One region of the Allobosea sp. 685 genome, then DNA from elsewhere that is predicted to be linked to it. Evidence: predicted binding sites of a transcription regulator. Region 1 holds the regulator's gene; the other holds the start of a gene.

Region 1 (7,572 bases):
GGCTTCCGGGCTCTTTTCGGTCGAATGCGCCATGCGGCCCTGCGCCGTCACCAGCCGGCCATGCGCGCCGGGCCCGATGCCGGCATATTCGCCATAGCGCCAATAGACCAGATTGTGCCGGCATTCGGCGCCGGGCTTGGCGTGGTTCGAGATCTCATAGACCGGCATGCCGTGCTTGGCCGTGATCTCCTGCGTGGTCTCGTAGAGCGCTGCTCCCGCCTCATGATCGGGGATTGCGAGCTTGCCGGCCTTGAACAGCCGTTCGAACGCCGTGTCGGGCTCGATGGTGAGCTGGTAGAGCGAGAGATGTTCAGCTGCATGGCTGATTGCGAGTTCGAGCTCGGCGCGCCACAAGGCCGGAGTCTGCCCGACCGAACGGGCATAGATCAGGTCGAAGGAGTAGCGCTCGAAATATTTGCGCGCGATCGCGACAGCATCCAACGCTTCCTGCGTCGAATGCATCCGGCCGAGCGCCTTGAGGTCGGCGTCGTTCAGCGCCTGCACGCCGAGCGAAACGCGGTTGACGCCGGCTGCGCGGAAATCCTGGAAGCGTCCGGCCTCGACGCTGGTCGGGTTGGCCTCCAGCGAGACCTCGCAATGGGGATCGACGGCCCAATGCTCGCCGATCGCATCGAGGATCGCACCGACCGTGCGGCCCTCCATCAGCGACGGCGTGCCGCCGCCAAAGAAGATCGAGGAGACGGTGCGGCCGGGCGTGAGCTCTGCACGATGGGCGATTTCGCGCCGGAAAGCCGCGACATAGCGCGCCTGGTCGGGCGGCGCATGCCTGACATGGGAGTTGAAGTCGCAATAGGGGCATTTGGCCAGGCAGAACGGCCAATGCACATAGACCGCGAAACCGGCATCCGCTGTGGGATGCAGGATCGCGCCTGGCCGCTCGCTGAGGGCGGCCGCGTCGGTCATGAGGACTTCCTCAGGCAGGCGATGGCGAGTTCATGGAAGGCGCGCGCGCGATGCGAGAGCCCGGCCGAACCATCCTCGGGAATGCCGTGCTTCTCGCCCGTGGTCATCTCGCCGAAGGTCTTGGCGTGGCCGTCCGGCCGGAAAATTGGGTCATAGCCGAAGCCGCCGAGCCCGCGCGGCGCATCGACGATCTCGCCGAAAACGCGGCCTTCGAACAGTTCCTGGTGCCCGTCGGGCCAGGCGATCACCAGCGCCGAGACGAAATGCGCCCGGCGCTTGTCGGGCGTGGTCGCACCGCGCTTGGCGAGTTCGGCCTGCACGCGGGCGAGCGCCGGGGCGAAGTCTTTGCCCGGGCCGGCCCAATTGGCCGAGAACAGTCCGGGCGCGCCGTCGAGCGCGTCGATGCAAATGCCGGAATCGTCGGAGAGCGCCGGCAGGCCCGACGCCTTGGTCGCGGCGACGGCCTTGATCGCCGCGTTCTCTGCGAACATGTAGCCGTCCTCGTCCGGCTCGGGCAGGCCGAGTTCGCCGGCCGAGACCAGTTCGATGCCATAGGGCCCGAGCAAATCGCGCATCTCGCGCAATTTACCCTGGTTATGGGTCGCGATCACGACCTTGCCGGTGAGGAGGCGGTGAGCTGTCACTGTTCTTGCCTTTGCTGGCTCGAAAACGCCTCGTCATCCCGGGCTCGACCCGGGATCCATCGGAGGCCCAACCCTTGCAGCGGATTCGGCTCTACGGTGGATCCCGGATCACCGCGAAGTTTATCCTTGGGCCGATCGAAGATCGGACCCGAGGGCTGCGTCCGGGATGACGTTGTGGTTCCGAGCATAAGCGTCGAGGGTCCCGTCAGGCCACCGCCGCCTTCTGCAGCGCGACAAGCTTGCTCACGCCGCCCTTGGCGAGCTTGAGCAGGGCCAGGAGCTCCTCCTCCGAGAACGGCGCGCCTTCGGCCGTTCCCTGCACTTCGACAAGGCCACCGCCGCCGGTGATGACGAAATTCGCATCGGTCTGCGCGCCGGAATCCTCGATATAGTCGAGGTCGAGCACCGGATTGCCGGCGACGATGCCGCAGGAAATCGCCGCGACATGGTCCTTGAGCGGGTTGGAGCCCTTCAGCATGGAGCGACCCTCCATCCATTTCAGCGCGTCATGCAGCGCGACCCATGCCCCGGTGATCGAGGCCGTGCGGGTGCCGCCATCAGCCTGGAGCACGTCGCAATCGACCACGATCTGGCGCTCGCCGATCGCGGTCAGGTCGACCACGGCGCGAAGCGAGCGCCCGACCAGCCGCTGGATTTCCTGTGTGCGGCCGGAGGGCTTGCCGGAGGTGACCTCACGGCGATTGCGCTCATGCGTCGCGCGCGGCAGCATCGCATATTCGGCGGTGACCCAGCCCTTGCCGGTGCCGCGCAGCCAGGGCGGGCCCTTTTCTTCCACCGTCGCGGCGCAGAGCACCCGGGTCTCGCCGAAGCTCACCATGCAGGAGCCCTCGGCATAGCGCACCACACCGCGTTCGAGCGTGACCTTGCGCATTTCATCGGCCGCGCGTTTGGAGGGTCGCATGGGAGCATCCTGATTGTTCGAAGTTGGCGGCTTGTAAGCGGTTGAGCCGGGGGCGGCAAGGTTGGGAGCCGGGTTTCGCGACGTCCCTTCCTTCTCCCGCATCAAAATCGGCTGTTGCCGACTTTGACACTTTGGTTGCCCATCTCGGGCAAGCCCGAGATGGGCCGGAGAAGGTGGCTCGGAGGGTCGGATGAGGGTGTGCGGGTCAACCAGACGACGCAACGGCCCCGCTGCGCCCTGGCAATCAGCGGCGGGCCCTCATCCCTGCCCTTCTCCCATTCGGATTCCTCTGCGAAACGCGGCTGAGGACTGATATTTTGACGGCGGATTGTTCGCCTGTGACGGGCGGTCTTCAGCGGTTGGCTTGGAGAGCTCGCAGTCGACCTGGTTCAGCCGCCTGCGATGATGGTGGCGCGCCGGAGATTGTAGACGGTTGCGAAGGCAATCAGGTCTGCGGTGTTGGCGACGAACGAGTGGCATCGCGTCCGGGCTTTGCCATAGAGGCGCTTCATGGCGCTGAAGACAGCTTCGACGGGAGCGCGGCGGCGCGCGATCAGGGCGTTGCGGCGCTGCAGCCAGCGCGGCAGGACAGCGATGTGCTTGTGCCGGCGATGCATGATCCGGTCCTTGATGCCCAAGGCCTTCAGGGCGGCGCGCTGGGCCTTGCTCTCATAGCCGCGATCGGCATAGACGGCGGCCTCGTCGCCGCTGACGAGCCCTGGGGCCATCTCGACGTCCTGTATCCGCGCCGAGGTCACGAGCGCCGTGCGGATCAGGCCCGAGCCCTCGTCGACGCCGACATGCAGCTTGTAGCCGAAATGGGCCTTGCCGTTCTTCTTGCCCCAGTCGGCGCCGGGTTCACGGGGGTGGCCCTTGCCCAGCCCGGCTTCGCGTGACGGGGCAGCATGCGTCGCCTGAACGATTGTGGCGTCGAGCAATGTGCCCTTCTTCAGGATCAGACCCTTGGCCGAGAGCTGCGCGCCGATCTCGGCAAAGCAGGCCTCGAGCACGCCCGCCTGCGCTGCCGCCAGCCGAAAGCGGCACAAGGTCGTCTCGTCGGGCGTGCCGCCATCGAGCGCAAACCCGCAGAAACGTCGAAACGACAGCCGGTCCAGCAGCGCCTCCTCCAGGCCGGGATCCGACAAATCGTAAAGCGCCTGCAGATAGAGCGCCTTGAGCATCGCAAGCGGCGCGTAAGGCGGCCTGCCCGTCTCAGCCTGGCGCAGCTTGCCGGCCAAGGGCGCCAGCCGATCCCACGCGATCAGCCCATCGATCTTCGCAAGCTTCGCGTTCGCACCCAGGCGTGGGTCCAAAAACGCCTCAGCCAAAGACATCTGATCCGACATGCCGATCACCCCGCCGCACCCGAGCGAAGTGAATCAGCAATCAAACCTCAACGCCAGGGCCCTTTCGCAGAGAAATCCATTCGGGAGAAGGGTTCCCCGCGCTCTTCGTTTACCGTTTCCGCTTGATCCCTCGCAGGTCCGAGCCGACAATAAGCTCATGTCACAGCCATTTTTCCACTGAAATGAGCGCCCATACGCCGCGCCCTGAATCCCCCGGCGGCCTGATCGAGACCGATCAGCGCTCGCGCGAGATTTTCCGTCAGATCATCGACGGCTACCTCACCACCGGGGAGCCGGTCGGCTCGCGCAACATCGCCCGCCTGCTGCCGATGACGCTGTCGCCCGCGACCGTGCGCAACGTCATGACCGATCTCGAACTGGCCGGGTTGATCTATGCGCCGCATACCTCCGCGGGGCGCCTGCCTACGGAAAGAGGCCTGCGCTTCTTCGTCGATGCGATGATGGAGGTCGGCAATCTCACCTCCGACGAGCGCACCCGCATCGAAGCGCAGATGAAGGCCGCCGCCACCAACCGCACGCTGGATGCGACGCTGACCGAGGCCTCGGCCCTGCTCTCGGGACTCTCGCGCGGCGCCGGCGTCGTCGTCACCACCAAGGCCAATGCCCGCCTCAAGCACATCGAATTCGTCCGGCTCGATCCCGCTCGTGCGCTCGTCGTGCTGGTGGCCGATGACGGCACGGTCGAGAACCGGCTGCTCGCCTTGCCGCCGGGCCTGCCGGCCTCGGCGCTGACGGAGGCTGGGAATTTCCTCAACGCCCGCATCATGGGCAAGACGCTAGGCGATCTGCGCCGCGAGATCGCCGAGCACCGCGCGGAGATGGAAAGCGAGCTCGATGCGCTGACCGCCAAGCTCGTCGAGAGCGGCATCGCGACCTCGTCGGGTCCCTCGAGCGATCGCCATCTGATCGTGCGCGGCCAGGCCAATCTGCTGGAGGATCTGAAGGCGCAGGAGGATCTTGAGCGCATCCGCCTGCTCTTCGGCGATCTCGAGACGCAGACCGATGTCATCGATCTGCTCTCCCGGGCCGAGGCCGGTGACGGCGTGCGCATCTTCATCGGCTCCGAGAACAAGCTGTTCTCGATGTCGGGCTCCTCGATGGTGGCAGCGCCCTTCCGCGACGCCGAGCAGCGCATTGTCGGCGTCGTCGGAATCATCGGCCCGACACGGCTGAACTATGCCCGCATCGTGCCGATGGTGGATTACACCGCCAAGGTGGTCGGGCGGCTGCTCGACGGCGGCCGGTGAGGGGGCGGCCGCCTGGCTGGGGGCCCTTTTGGGTGTGTCGCTGATGATCAGTCCCGCCCCTCCCGCAAGATCTGCCCCTGCCACAGGACCTGCGCTGATCGAGGCTGCGGCTGCGGGGCGTGCCGACGAGGTGTCCCGTCTGGTGACGGCAGGCGCTCCGCTCGATGCGCGGGATGCGCAGGGGCGCAGCGCCCTGCTGCTCGCGGTGGCGGGCAATCATGTCGGGGCCGCCCGCGCCCTGCTTGATGCGGGTGCGAGCCCGAATACGCAGGCCGCCAATCGCGACACGCCCTGGCTCCTGGCCGGGGCGTTGGGACGTGCCGAGATCATTACGGCGATGCTGCCGCGCAAGCCCGATCTGACGATCCGCAACCGCTATGGTGGCAACGCCCTGATTCCCGCCTGCGAGCGCGGCCATGTCGAGGCCGTGAAGCTGCTGCTGACGAGCGGCATCGACCTCGATCACGTCAATGATCTCGGCTGGACCTGCCTGCTGGAAATCGTGATCCTCGGCGATGGCGGCACGCGCCATCAGCAGGTGGCAAAGCTCGTGCTCGATGCCGGCGCCAATCCTGGCCTCGCAGACGAGGATGGCGTGTCGCCGCTCGCCCATGCTCGCCAGAGGGGCCAGCGCGCAGTGGCGGCGCTTATCGAGCAGGCCGGCGGTGGCTGACCCGCTTGATTTGGCATCGCCGCCGGTTCGCGCTACCTCTGCCGCCAACGCGGCCTTCCTGCCGCCCGAAATCTGCACGTCAAGGCTTTATCAGATGACCGACACACTCCCCGACCGTCTCTCCTCGAACCCCAACAGCCCCCACTACAATGAGGAGCTGCTTGCCCGCGACATCGGCGTGCGCTTCAAGGGCGTCGATAAGACCAATGTCGAGGAGTATTGCGTCAGCGAGGGTTGGGTGCGCCTTACCGCCGGCAATGCCAAGGACCGCTTCGGCAATCCGATGACGGTGAAGCTCAAGGGCGAGGTCGAGCCCTATTTCCGCCAGGCTGAGCCCCAGAATCCCTAACAACCACTAAGCCTGAGAGGCTCAGCCTATCGTCTTGTAGAAAAACGTCGAGCCGCAATGGCGGCCGTCCGGCATCAGGGCGAAGCGGGGAATCGTGCCGAGTTCGCTCCAGCCAAGCCGGCCATAGAGCCGCCGGGCCGCGCCGGCCTCGTCGGTGTCGAGCACCAGAAGCGTGCGCCCGGCATTGCGCGCTGCATCTTCGGCCGCGCGCATCAGCGTCTCGCCGAGGCCCTGACGCCGTGCGCAGGAATGCACCAGCACCTTGGCGATCTCGGCGCGGTGCGGCTGGTTGGGCTTGCCGATCAGCTGAAGCTGCGCCGTGCCGACGATCTCCCCGGCCAACCTTGCGATCAGCAGCACCGTGCGGCCAGCGCCGACCTCGTCGATGACCCCGGTCCAGAAGCTGCGGTAATCCTCCGGCGTATTCCACGCCATGAAGCCGACAGAGGCCCCGTTCGCGACGCTGTCGCGCAGGATCTCGGCCAGCGCCGGGATGGCGTTGCCGGCGGCCTCCGGGGTGAGCGTTTCGATCACGATGGCATCAACCGGCATCAGCTTCATCCTTTGGGCGGCGTTCAGCCGGAGGTGGTCAGCACGACGGCATAGCGGGCGGGCACGCTGCCGGGATTGTGGTAGGCGATCGGCCCGTCGAGCAGCATCTGCAGGCAATCTCCCGCCGCCAGCCGGTGCTCGATACCACCAAGCGTGACCACCATCTCGCCGGCCAGAACCCAGACCTGCTGGTCGAGCCGATGGGCGCTGCGCGGTGCGTCGAGCAGGACGCGCCCGCCCGCCGGCATCTCGACATCGACGATCTCGATCCCCGAGCCGGTTCCTGCGGGAGAGACGTTGCGCCGGACATAGCCGCTGGCCGGATCGGTCCAGACCGGCTGATCGGCGCGCCGCGCGAGCGGGCCGGCATGGCCCTCGTCGCGAAACAGGACCGAGAGAACAATTCCCAGGCCGGCGCAGACCCGGTCCAGCAGCGCGGCCGTCGGGCTCGATTCGCCCCGCTCCACCCGCGAGATCATCGCGCGGCTGACGCCCGAGCGTTCGGCCAGCATGTCGAGCGTCAGGCTGCGGCTCTGGCGCAGCGCCTTGATGCGCGCGCCGAGCCGCTGATCGAGTTCGAGGTCATCCATCATTTCCATGATACAGAGAATTATTCTACTATATAAGAACGTCAAGCCCAAATACGGGCCTTCGTCGTCGCTTGCTTCTGACGCGGCGTGAACTCGGCTTTCACCACATTTCCAAGTCTGGGCGCCGCGACAGGTCGCGTTTCCGGAAAGATTCAGGAATCCGCGCTTTGATGAGCCTCAAACGACGCTCTTGAAGGGCGCGGGTCGCGAAACAAGCGACACGGGGGAAGCGGCCATGAATCGCGGTCTAGAATTTCTCGGGCGTTCCGTCGTCGGATTCATCACCCGCGGCAAGCCGGAGGCC
Region 2 (7,572 bases), 900 kb from region 1:
GGCGCTGCTGAATTTTTCCGCCATCCAGCGCCGCCAGCGGATCAGCAGCGTATAGTTGGCGACCATTTCGATCAGGTTGGAGACGACCGATATCGCCGCCCAGACACTGAAGACGAAGATGAGCTGGTACCAGAAGCTCGCCGCGTCCTTCTCCTGGATCGCGTTGTAGAAATCGCGGTTGAAGAAGGACAGCCTGAGCGAGATCGCGACCTGCAACTGATTGAGGACGACCAGGAAAACCAGCAGGAACGTGCCGAGGCGCCCGCTGCCGATCTGAAAGGGCTTCAAGGGCCATAGATGTCCCGTGGTTCGCTCCGGAGCCTCGAAATAGGGCGAGGCCAGCCTGGCGATGCGCGCGATGCCGGGGACGAAGGAGATCGCATAGACCACCAGGCCGAAGACCGCGATCGTGATCGTCAGGCTGGCGGGCGGCACGAGCGCCTGCCAGGCCTCGGGCCAGGCGCCGGATTGGGCGACCAGGAAGGCGGCGCCGGTGAGCACATACTCGACGCCGAAGATGATCGAGAAGATCCTGAGGAAGGTCGCGATCGCGACGGCCCGCCATGTCGCCGCGGCAAGCAGCAGGCCGATGACGCCCATCCCGATGGCTCCGGCGCTGCCGCTCTGCTGGCCCACGACGAGGGCGATCACGGCAAGCACGGCGACGGCGATGCTCAAAGGGCGCATGGGCAAGGATCCTGCGGAAATGGCGGGGATGACGAGATGCCATCGCGATTCTGACCATGTCGCAGAGGATGCGGCCGTTCAATGGCGGCGCGTCGAGATGAGCAAATTGTCATCGACCGGACATGAAAAAGGCCCGGCTTGCGCCGGGCCTTTCCCATTAACAGTTGGATGGAGGCTTGGATCAGAAATCCATGCCGCCACTGGAACCGGGCATGCCCGGTTCCAGAACCCTTGGAAGATGGGCGTTTGGATTTCCTCAGAAATCCATGCCGCCCATGCCGCCGCCGCCCATCGGGGGCATCGGGGAGTCCTTCTTCGGCAGCTCGGCGATCATCGCCTCGGTGGTGATCAGCAGGCCTGCGATCGAAGCCGCGTCCTGGATCGCCGTGCGCACGACCTTGGTCGGGTCGATGATGCCGGCCTTGACCAGATCGCCGTAGACGCCGGTCTGGGCGTTGTAGCCGAAGGCGTATTCCTTGGACTCGAGCAGCTTGCCGACCACGACCGCGCCGTCATCGCCAGCGTTGTCGACGATCTGCTTGGCCGGGGCCATGATCGCCTTGCGGACGATCTCGACGCCGGTCTTCTGGTCGTCGTTCTGGGTCTTGATCGCCTTGACGGTCGACAGAGCGCGCAGGAGAGCGACGCCACCACCCGGAAGAACGCCTTCTTCCACGGCCGCGCGGGTCGCGTTCAGGGCGTCGTCGACGCGGTCCTTCTTCTCCTTGACTTCGACTTCGGTCGCGCCGCCGACGCGGATCACCGCGACGCCGCCAGCGAGCTTGGCCAGACGCTCCTGGAGCTTCTCACGGTCGTAGTCCGAGGTGGTCTCCTCGATCTGCGCCTTGATCTGCGCGACGCGGCCCTCGATGTCCTTCTTCTTGCCGGCGCCGTCGATGATCGTGGTGTTCTCCTTCTCGATGCGCACCTTCTTGGCGCGTCCGAGCATGGCGAGCGTCACGGTCTCGAGCTTGATGCCGAGGTCTTCCGAGATCATCTGACCGGCGGTCAGGATCGAGAGGTCCTCAAGCATCGCCTTGCGGCGATCGCCGAAGCCCGGAGCCTTGACGGCCGCGACCTTCAGGCCGCCACGGAGCTTGTTGACGACGAGCGTGGCCAGAGCCTCGCCCTCGACGTCCTCGGCGATGATCAGCAGCGGCTTGCCGGTCTGAACGACGGCCTCGAGGATCGGCAGCATCGCCTGGAGCGAGGACAGCTTCTTCTCGAAGATGAGGATGTAGGGATCCTCGAGCTCAGCGACCATCTTCTCGGCATTGGTGATGAAGTAGGGCGAGAGATAGCCACGGTCGAACTGCATGCCCTCGACGACGTCGAGCTCGGTCTCGGCGGTCTTGGCTTCCTCGACGGTGATGACACCCTCGTTGCCGACCTTCTGCATGGCGGTGGCGATCATCTTGCCGACCGACTCGTCGCCGTTCGCCGAGATGGTGCCGACCTGCGCGACTTCCGCGTTGGTCGTGACCTTCTTGGAGTTCTTCTTGAGGTCGGCGACGATGGCCTCGACGGCCAGGTCGATGCCGCGCTTCAGATCCATCGGGTTCATGCCGGCGGCAACCGACTTCAGGCCTTCGCGCATGATGGCGGCGGCCAGAACGGTGGCGGTCGTGGTGCCGTCGCCGGCGGCGTCGTTCTGCTTCGAGGCCACTTCGCGCACCATCTGGGCGCCCATGTTCTCGAACTTGTCGGCGAGCTCGATCTCCTTGGCGACGGTGACACCGTCCTTGGTGATGCGCGGGGCGCCGAACGACTTGTCGATCACGACGTTACGGCCCTTGGGACCGAGCGTGACCTTGACGGCGTTGTTGAGGATTTCGACGCCGCGCAGCATCCGGTCGCGGGCATCGGTAGAGAACTTGACGTCTTTAGCAGCCATGAGAGCTACTCCTTTTGAAATGTCGGGAAAGGCGGTCTCGAGGCGATCAGCCGATCACGCCCATGACGTCGGATTCCTTCATGATCAGGAGATCCTGGCCATCGATCTTGACCTCGGTGCCCGACCACTTGCCGAACAGGACGCGATCGCCCTTCTTGACGTCCAGCGGGGTCAGCTTGCCGGCTTCGTCGCGGCCACCGGGGCCGACGGCGATGACTTCGCCCTCTTGGGGCTTTTCCTTGGCGGTATCGGGGATGATGATGCCACCCTTGGTCTTCTCTTCGCCATCAAGGCGACGGACCACAACGCGGTCATGCAGCGGACGGAACTTCATGGTTCTGTCTTCCTCTTGGATCTAATTTCGATGCGGGCGCTCGATGGCGAACCCGCGATGGGCATCTGTTAGCAGTCTCAATCGTCGAGTGCTAACCGATGGCGGGGAGATAGGCGCGTCCCCCCGGAGAGTCAAGAAATCATCCGGCGATAAAGTGAATCCGGAGATGGCGCCGGGGGCTTGCTGCCAAAGCCGAATGAACACGCTAGCATGGCGAAATGACGACAGCTGTGCCCGATCCCCGGCTCGACGATATCGCCCGCTCCTGCGTGGCGCTGCATGTGCGCATGACGGCGCGGGCGGTGACGCGAGCCTATGACGAGGCGATGCGCCCGAGCGGGTTGAAGATCACGCAGTTCGTGCTGCTCTCGGCGCTCAGCACCGGGGCCTGGCGCTCCGTCACCGAATTGGCCGAGCGCTTCGCCCTGGAGCGCACCTCGCTGACCCGCAATCTGCAATTGCTGGCGGCCGAGGCGCTGATCGTTCCCGTCGCGTGCAAGGGCCGCGCCTCGGTCTATGCCGTCACCGAAAAGGGCAGGGCGGCGATCGAGGCCGCCATTCCCTATTGGCATCAGGCTCAGGAGCGGATCGAGGGCGGTCTCGGCAAGGAGCGCTGGAGCGAAACCCGCGAGGGGCTGAAGGCGTTGCGCCGCGTGGCACGCCTGGCGGACTGAGGCGAGGCTTGACCGGCAGCCTTCTCGGCACTTAACGTGTACCTGCACGATAAGAGCCTTGCGCGAAAAATGGGTACCGGTTTTTTGCAGAAGCAATGCTCTCAACCTCTAAGTGAGAGACAGTGATGGCGCGCGAGGTCGGTGTCGTTTCCCGTGAGGTCCTGCTGGCCGAGGATGGCCTCAGCTTCCTGCGCGGCATGGTCGAGGGTCGCCATCCCGGCCCGCCCTTCGCGGATGCGATGGATCTCGATCTCGTCGAGGTCGAGGAGGGGCGCGTCGTCTTCGTCGGCAAGCCCTCAATGCGCTTCTTCAATCCGCTCGGCACGATCCATGGCGGCTGGACGGCGACGATCCTCGATTCCGCCATGGCCTGCGCCGCGCACACCACGCTGAAGGCGGGCGAGGGCTATACGACGCTGGAGATGAAGCTCAACTATGTCCGACCGGTCATGCCCGATAGCGGCACGGTGCGCTGCGAGGGCAAGCTGATCCATCGCGGCGGCACAGTCGCGACGACCGAAGGCCGCCTCGTCGACGAGCGCGGCAAGCTGCTCGCGCACGGCACCGAGACCTGCCTGATCTTTCCGGCGAAAACGCTCTAGCAAGCTCGCCTAGCTGCCGCATCGTGGCTGGGCCGGAAAAGGCATGCCTTCTGCGTCGAAGCGGCGGGGTGAGCATCGGCGATCAGTTTCATCGCGAACCGACGCAACTATCCGGCTCCAGGGCGGTTGGGGGAAGGCAACCTGGAGCTGCCATGTCCACCCCCGTCGTCTCCACCCCCGTCGTCCTTGTCGTCGAAGATGACACCCTGATCCGCATGGATGCTGTCGCGATGATCGAAGACGGGGGCTACGAGGTCATCGAGGCGATTGGCGCCGATGAGGCCGTCATCCTATTGGAAACCCGCTCGGACATCCGGGTTGTCTTCACCGATATCGAGATGCCCGGATCCATGGACGGCCTGAAGCTGGTCCACGCAATTCGGCAACGCTGGCCACCTATCGTCCTGATCGTCGCATCAGGACGCCCGCAGCCTGCGCCTGCCGATATGCCTCAAGACACCGTGTTCCTGCAAAAACCCTATCGGGCGGCGCAGATATTGGAGGTTCTGGCGGGCATCAAGTAGAAACACGGCTTATTTTGCGAGTTTGGTCGTTCCCATCTTGAGCGTCACGATGACCCCCTCAGTCGACCAGTCATAGCTTATGGAACCGCCGAGCTGGCTCGATATGCTTCGAATGACGAGCTTGCTGCCGTACCCGCCGGCTCCATTGGGAGGCTCGACGGAAGGCCCGCCCCGTTCCGTCCAGATGATCGTGGTTTCGTCGTCGTCGGAAGTGCCTGAAACGTCGAGCGTACCCGTATCGGCTGAAAGCGCGCCGTATTTAAGCGAGTTTGTCGCCAGCTCATGGATGATCAGGGACAAGGTCGTGGCGGCTCCCTCGCTGACCCCCATGCGAGGAACGGCGACACGAATGCGCCCGCTGAAGGCCCCCATGTCCTCGTAAGGCGAAAGCAGGATCGAGAGCAGGTCGCCCAGAAGCGCTGCCGCTCCCTGATGCCCAGGCAGGGGGCGAACCAGGTCATGAGCCCGGCCGAGCGCCGCCAGACGTCCTGTCAGGTCGGACGCCATCTCCGCCGCCGTCGTCGTCGATCTCGACGTGATATGAGTCAGTCCCATGGCGATCGCCAAGAGGTTCTTGACCCGGTGGCTCATCTCGCCTGCGAGCAGTTCATGACCCTCTTCAGCTTGCTTGCGGCCCGTAACATCAAGGAAGACGCCGTACATCACTCCGTTGTGAAGCCCGGAATCATCGCCGAGACCGCGGGCCGATATCCAGCGGATTTCGTCGCCGACCAATATGCGAAAATCGATCTCATAAGGCCCGACAATGCCTCGGGTCGCGGTAAAGGCCGCCCGGACCCTATCCCTGTCGGCAGGATGGATGTGAGCCGACAGATCCTCGAATTTGACCTCGTCGCTCTGCGGCACGCCCCACATCGTAAAGGCCTGCTCGTCCATCGCGAACCCGTCATCGTCGACGTTCCACGACCACAGAGCAACACCGGCGGCGCGAACCGCCCGGCGCAGGCTGCCGGCGTCCCATTCGAGAGAGGTGTCTTTTGGCACGGGCGAACTCATTGAAAGATGACGGCTACGCTGATCTTTGGAGCCGGATGATGTCAGATGGGATCACAAAGTGATCCCATCTGACATCTGAATCCGTCTCTCATCAAAAAATTTGAGTAGGATCAATGCGAAAAGCCGGTTCCCACTTTTTTCGCATCCTGCGAGAGCCGGATGATTTCAGCTGGAATCGCTTGGTGATCCCAGCTGAAATCTGAATCCGCCTCTGATCTAAAAGTGAGAGCAGGATAAGTCCGCCCAGACCTATGCTCGCCGGTCGCTCGGCCAATGCCTCGATCCGGCTGCCAGCATGCCCTCTGCTGGGCCTCCTGCTGGAATGACGTGAGCCGGTTCATTTCGTGCTCACTCAAGCACATTGACGGTCGAAAAAGCGTCGAAGACCAGAATAAATGTATCGTTTCCAGTGATTACAGCTCATTCGAACGTATTATTGCGGGGTGTGACAATCGGTCATTGACATTATTTGCGACGGCGGTTAATTTGAATTTTGTCGATATTTGCTTGGACGGTCCTTGTTATTTTCGCGCTTTGGCGCGGCTCTGATGAAATCCCCCTTTCGAAATCGTTCTGAACTCGCCGAGCACTCGTTCGGCGAACGACAGGTCTTGCCAAAAGGAGGGTTTCTCATGACCACCGGCACAGTGAAATGGTTCAATTCCACCAAGGGTTTCGGCTTCATTCAGCCTGACGACGGCAGTCAGGATGTGTTTGTCCATATCTCCGCCGTCGAGCGCGCTGGAATGCGCGACTTGCAGGAGGGCCAGAAGCTCGGCTTCGAGGTCGCCCGCGACAACAGGTCTGGCAAGATGGCTGCCGAGCAGCTCCAGGCAGCGTGATCTGACTGCCTCTTTGACGATGACCACGGATGTACTGGCATCGTCGACAGTCGTGATTCAAGAAAAGGCCAAGCTTTTGCTTGGCCTTTTTTGTGCGCCGGCGAAAGCGACCGCCGCGCAGGAGATGGGCACGGCAAGCTGCTCGCGCATGGCACCGAGACCTGCCTGATCTTTCCAGCGAAACCGAAGGCCTGATTATACTCGAGCCACGCCGTCATCCTGGGCGTAGCCCTCGGGTCCGATCTTCGATCGGCCCAAGGATAAACTCCGCGGAGGCCGGGGACCCCAGGCGCGTCATGGTCGGGCTTGACCGGACCATCTCGTGATGGAGAGGCTGCCTTTGCCGACGCCCCTTCCGGCCCGAGAATGACGCTCTAAGATGGCTCCCTACGCTGCGGAGCCTGTCTTCGGGCCGGCCGAAGGCCGGACCCGGGGGGCGGCTTGTCCAGGATGACGCGGTGTTTACGTGCCAAGACAGCATATTGAGGCGGCGCGGTCCCGGCTCGTGCGATAGGCGCTGGGGCTTTTGCCCATTGCCAGACGGAAATGGCGGTTGAAGGTCGAGAGATCGCCGAAGCCGCAATCGAAGGCGATCTGCGCGACGCCATGCTCCGAGCCACGCAGCAGGAGCGCGGAGCGATGCAGGCGTGTCCTGAGCAGGAACTGATGCGGCGTCATGCCGATCAGCGCCTTGAATGTCCGCAGGAAATGATAGCGGCTCATCGCGGCTTCCCGGGCGAGCTCGGTCAGGCTCAGGGTCTCGTCGGAGCGCGCCTCGATGCATCGCAGGGCCTGGGTGATGCGGCTGGCGTCACGCGCCGTCGGCGCGGTTGTTGGCGGCAGTGCATCCGCGAGCGTCGCCGCCACTGCGCCAGCCAGTCGGACCGCAAGTTCCTCATAGGCAGCGGTGCTGCCGCCGCTAGAGCAATCTCCGATCGAACTGGATCGTTCTATTGCTCCTGCCCTTAGTTTCGACGCGTTTTCTTCACGCGACCCGG

The links. The regulator HrcA, encoded in region 1, represses chaperone genes, less so after heat shock. The targets are predictions, from matches to a motif close to GTTAGCACTCNCNNNNNGNGAGTGCTAAC.
Region 2: groES (co-chaperone GroES) is a predicted target of HrcA. The motif match lies at 2,983-3,011, and genes of this name have one in related genera.

Annotation. Positions count from the first base shown of each region.
Region 1 is NZ_CP134779.1:5,364,756-5,372,327, reverse strand. It holds gene hemW (radical SAM family heme chaperone HemW) at 1-924, opposite strand, end outside; gene rdgB (RdgB/HAM1 family non-canonical purine NTP pyrophosphatase) at 921-1,568, opposite strand; gene rph (ribonuclease PH) at 1,774-2,490, opposite strand; gene RMR04_RS26300 (IS5 family transposase) at 2,880-3,803, opposite strand; gene hrcA (heat-inducible transcriptional repressor HrcA) at 4,019-5,104, shown strand; gene RMR04_RS26290 (ankyrin repeat domain-containing protein) at 5,148-5,777, shown strand; gene RMR04_RS26285 (DUF3297 family protein) at 5,872-6,126, shown strand; gene RMR04_RS26280 (GNAT family N-acetyltransferase) at 6,148-6,678, opposite strand; gene RMR04_RS26275 (helix-turn-helix domain-containing protein) at 6,702-7,277, opposite strand; gene RMR04_RS26270 (YiiX/YebB-like N1pC/P60 family cysteine hydrolase) at 7,504-7,572, shown strand, end outside.
Region 2 is NZ_CP134779.1:4,462,763-4,470,334, reverse strand. It holds gene RMR04_RS22020 (ABC transporter ATP-binding protein/permease) at 1-687, opposite strand, end outside; gene groL (chaperonin GroEL) at 944-2,581, opposite strand; gene groES (co-chaperone GroES) at 2,628-2,915, opposite strand; gene RMR04_RS22005 (MarR family winged helix-turn-helix transcriptional regulator) at 3,134-3,589, shown strand; gene RMR04_RS22000 (PaaI family thioesterase) at 3,715-4,191, shown strand; gene RMR04_RS21995 (response regulator) at 4,344-4,715, shown strand; gene RMR04_RS21990 (sensor histidine kinase) at 4,725-5,732, opposite strand; gene RMR04_RS21985 (cold-shock protein) at 6,365-6,574, shown strand; gene RMR04_RS21980 (helix-turn-helix domain-containing protein) at 7,037-7,572, opposite strand, start outside.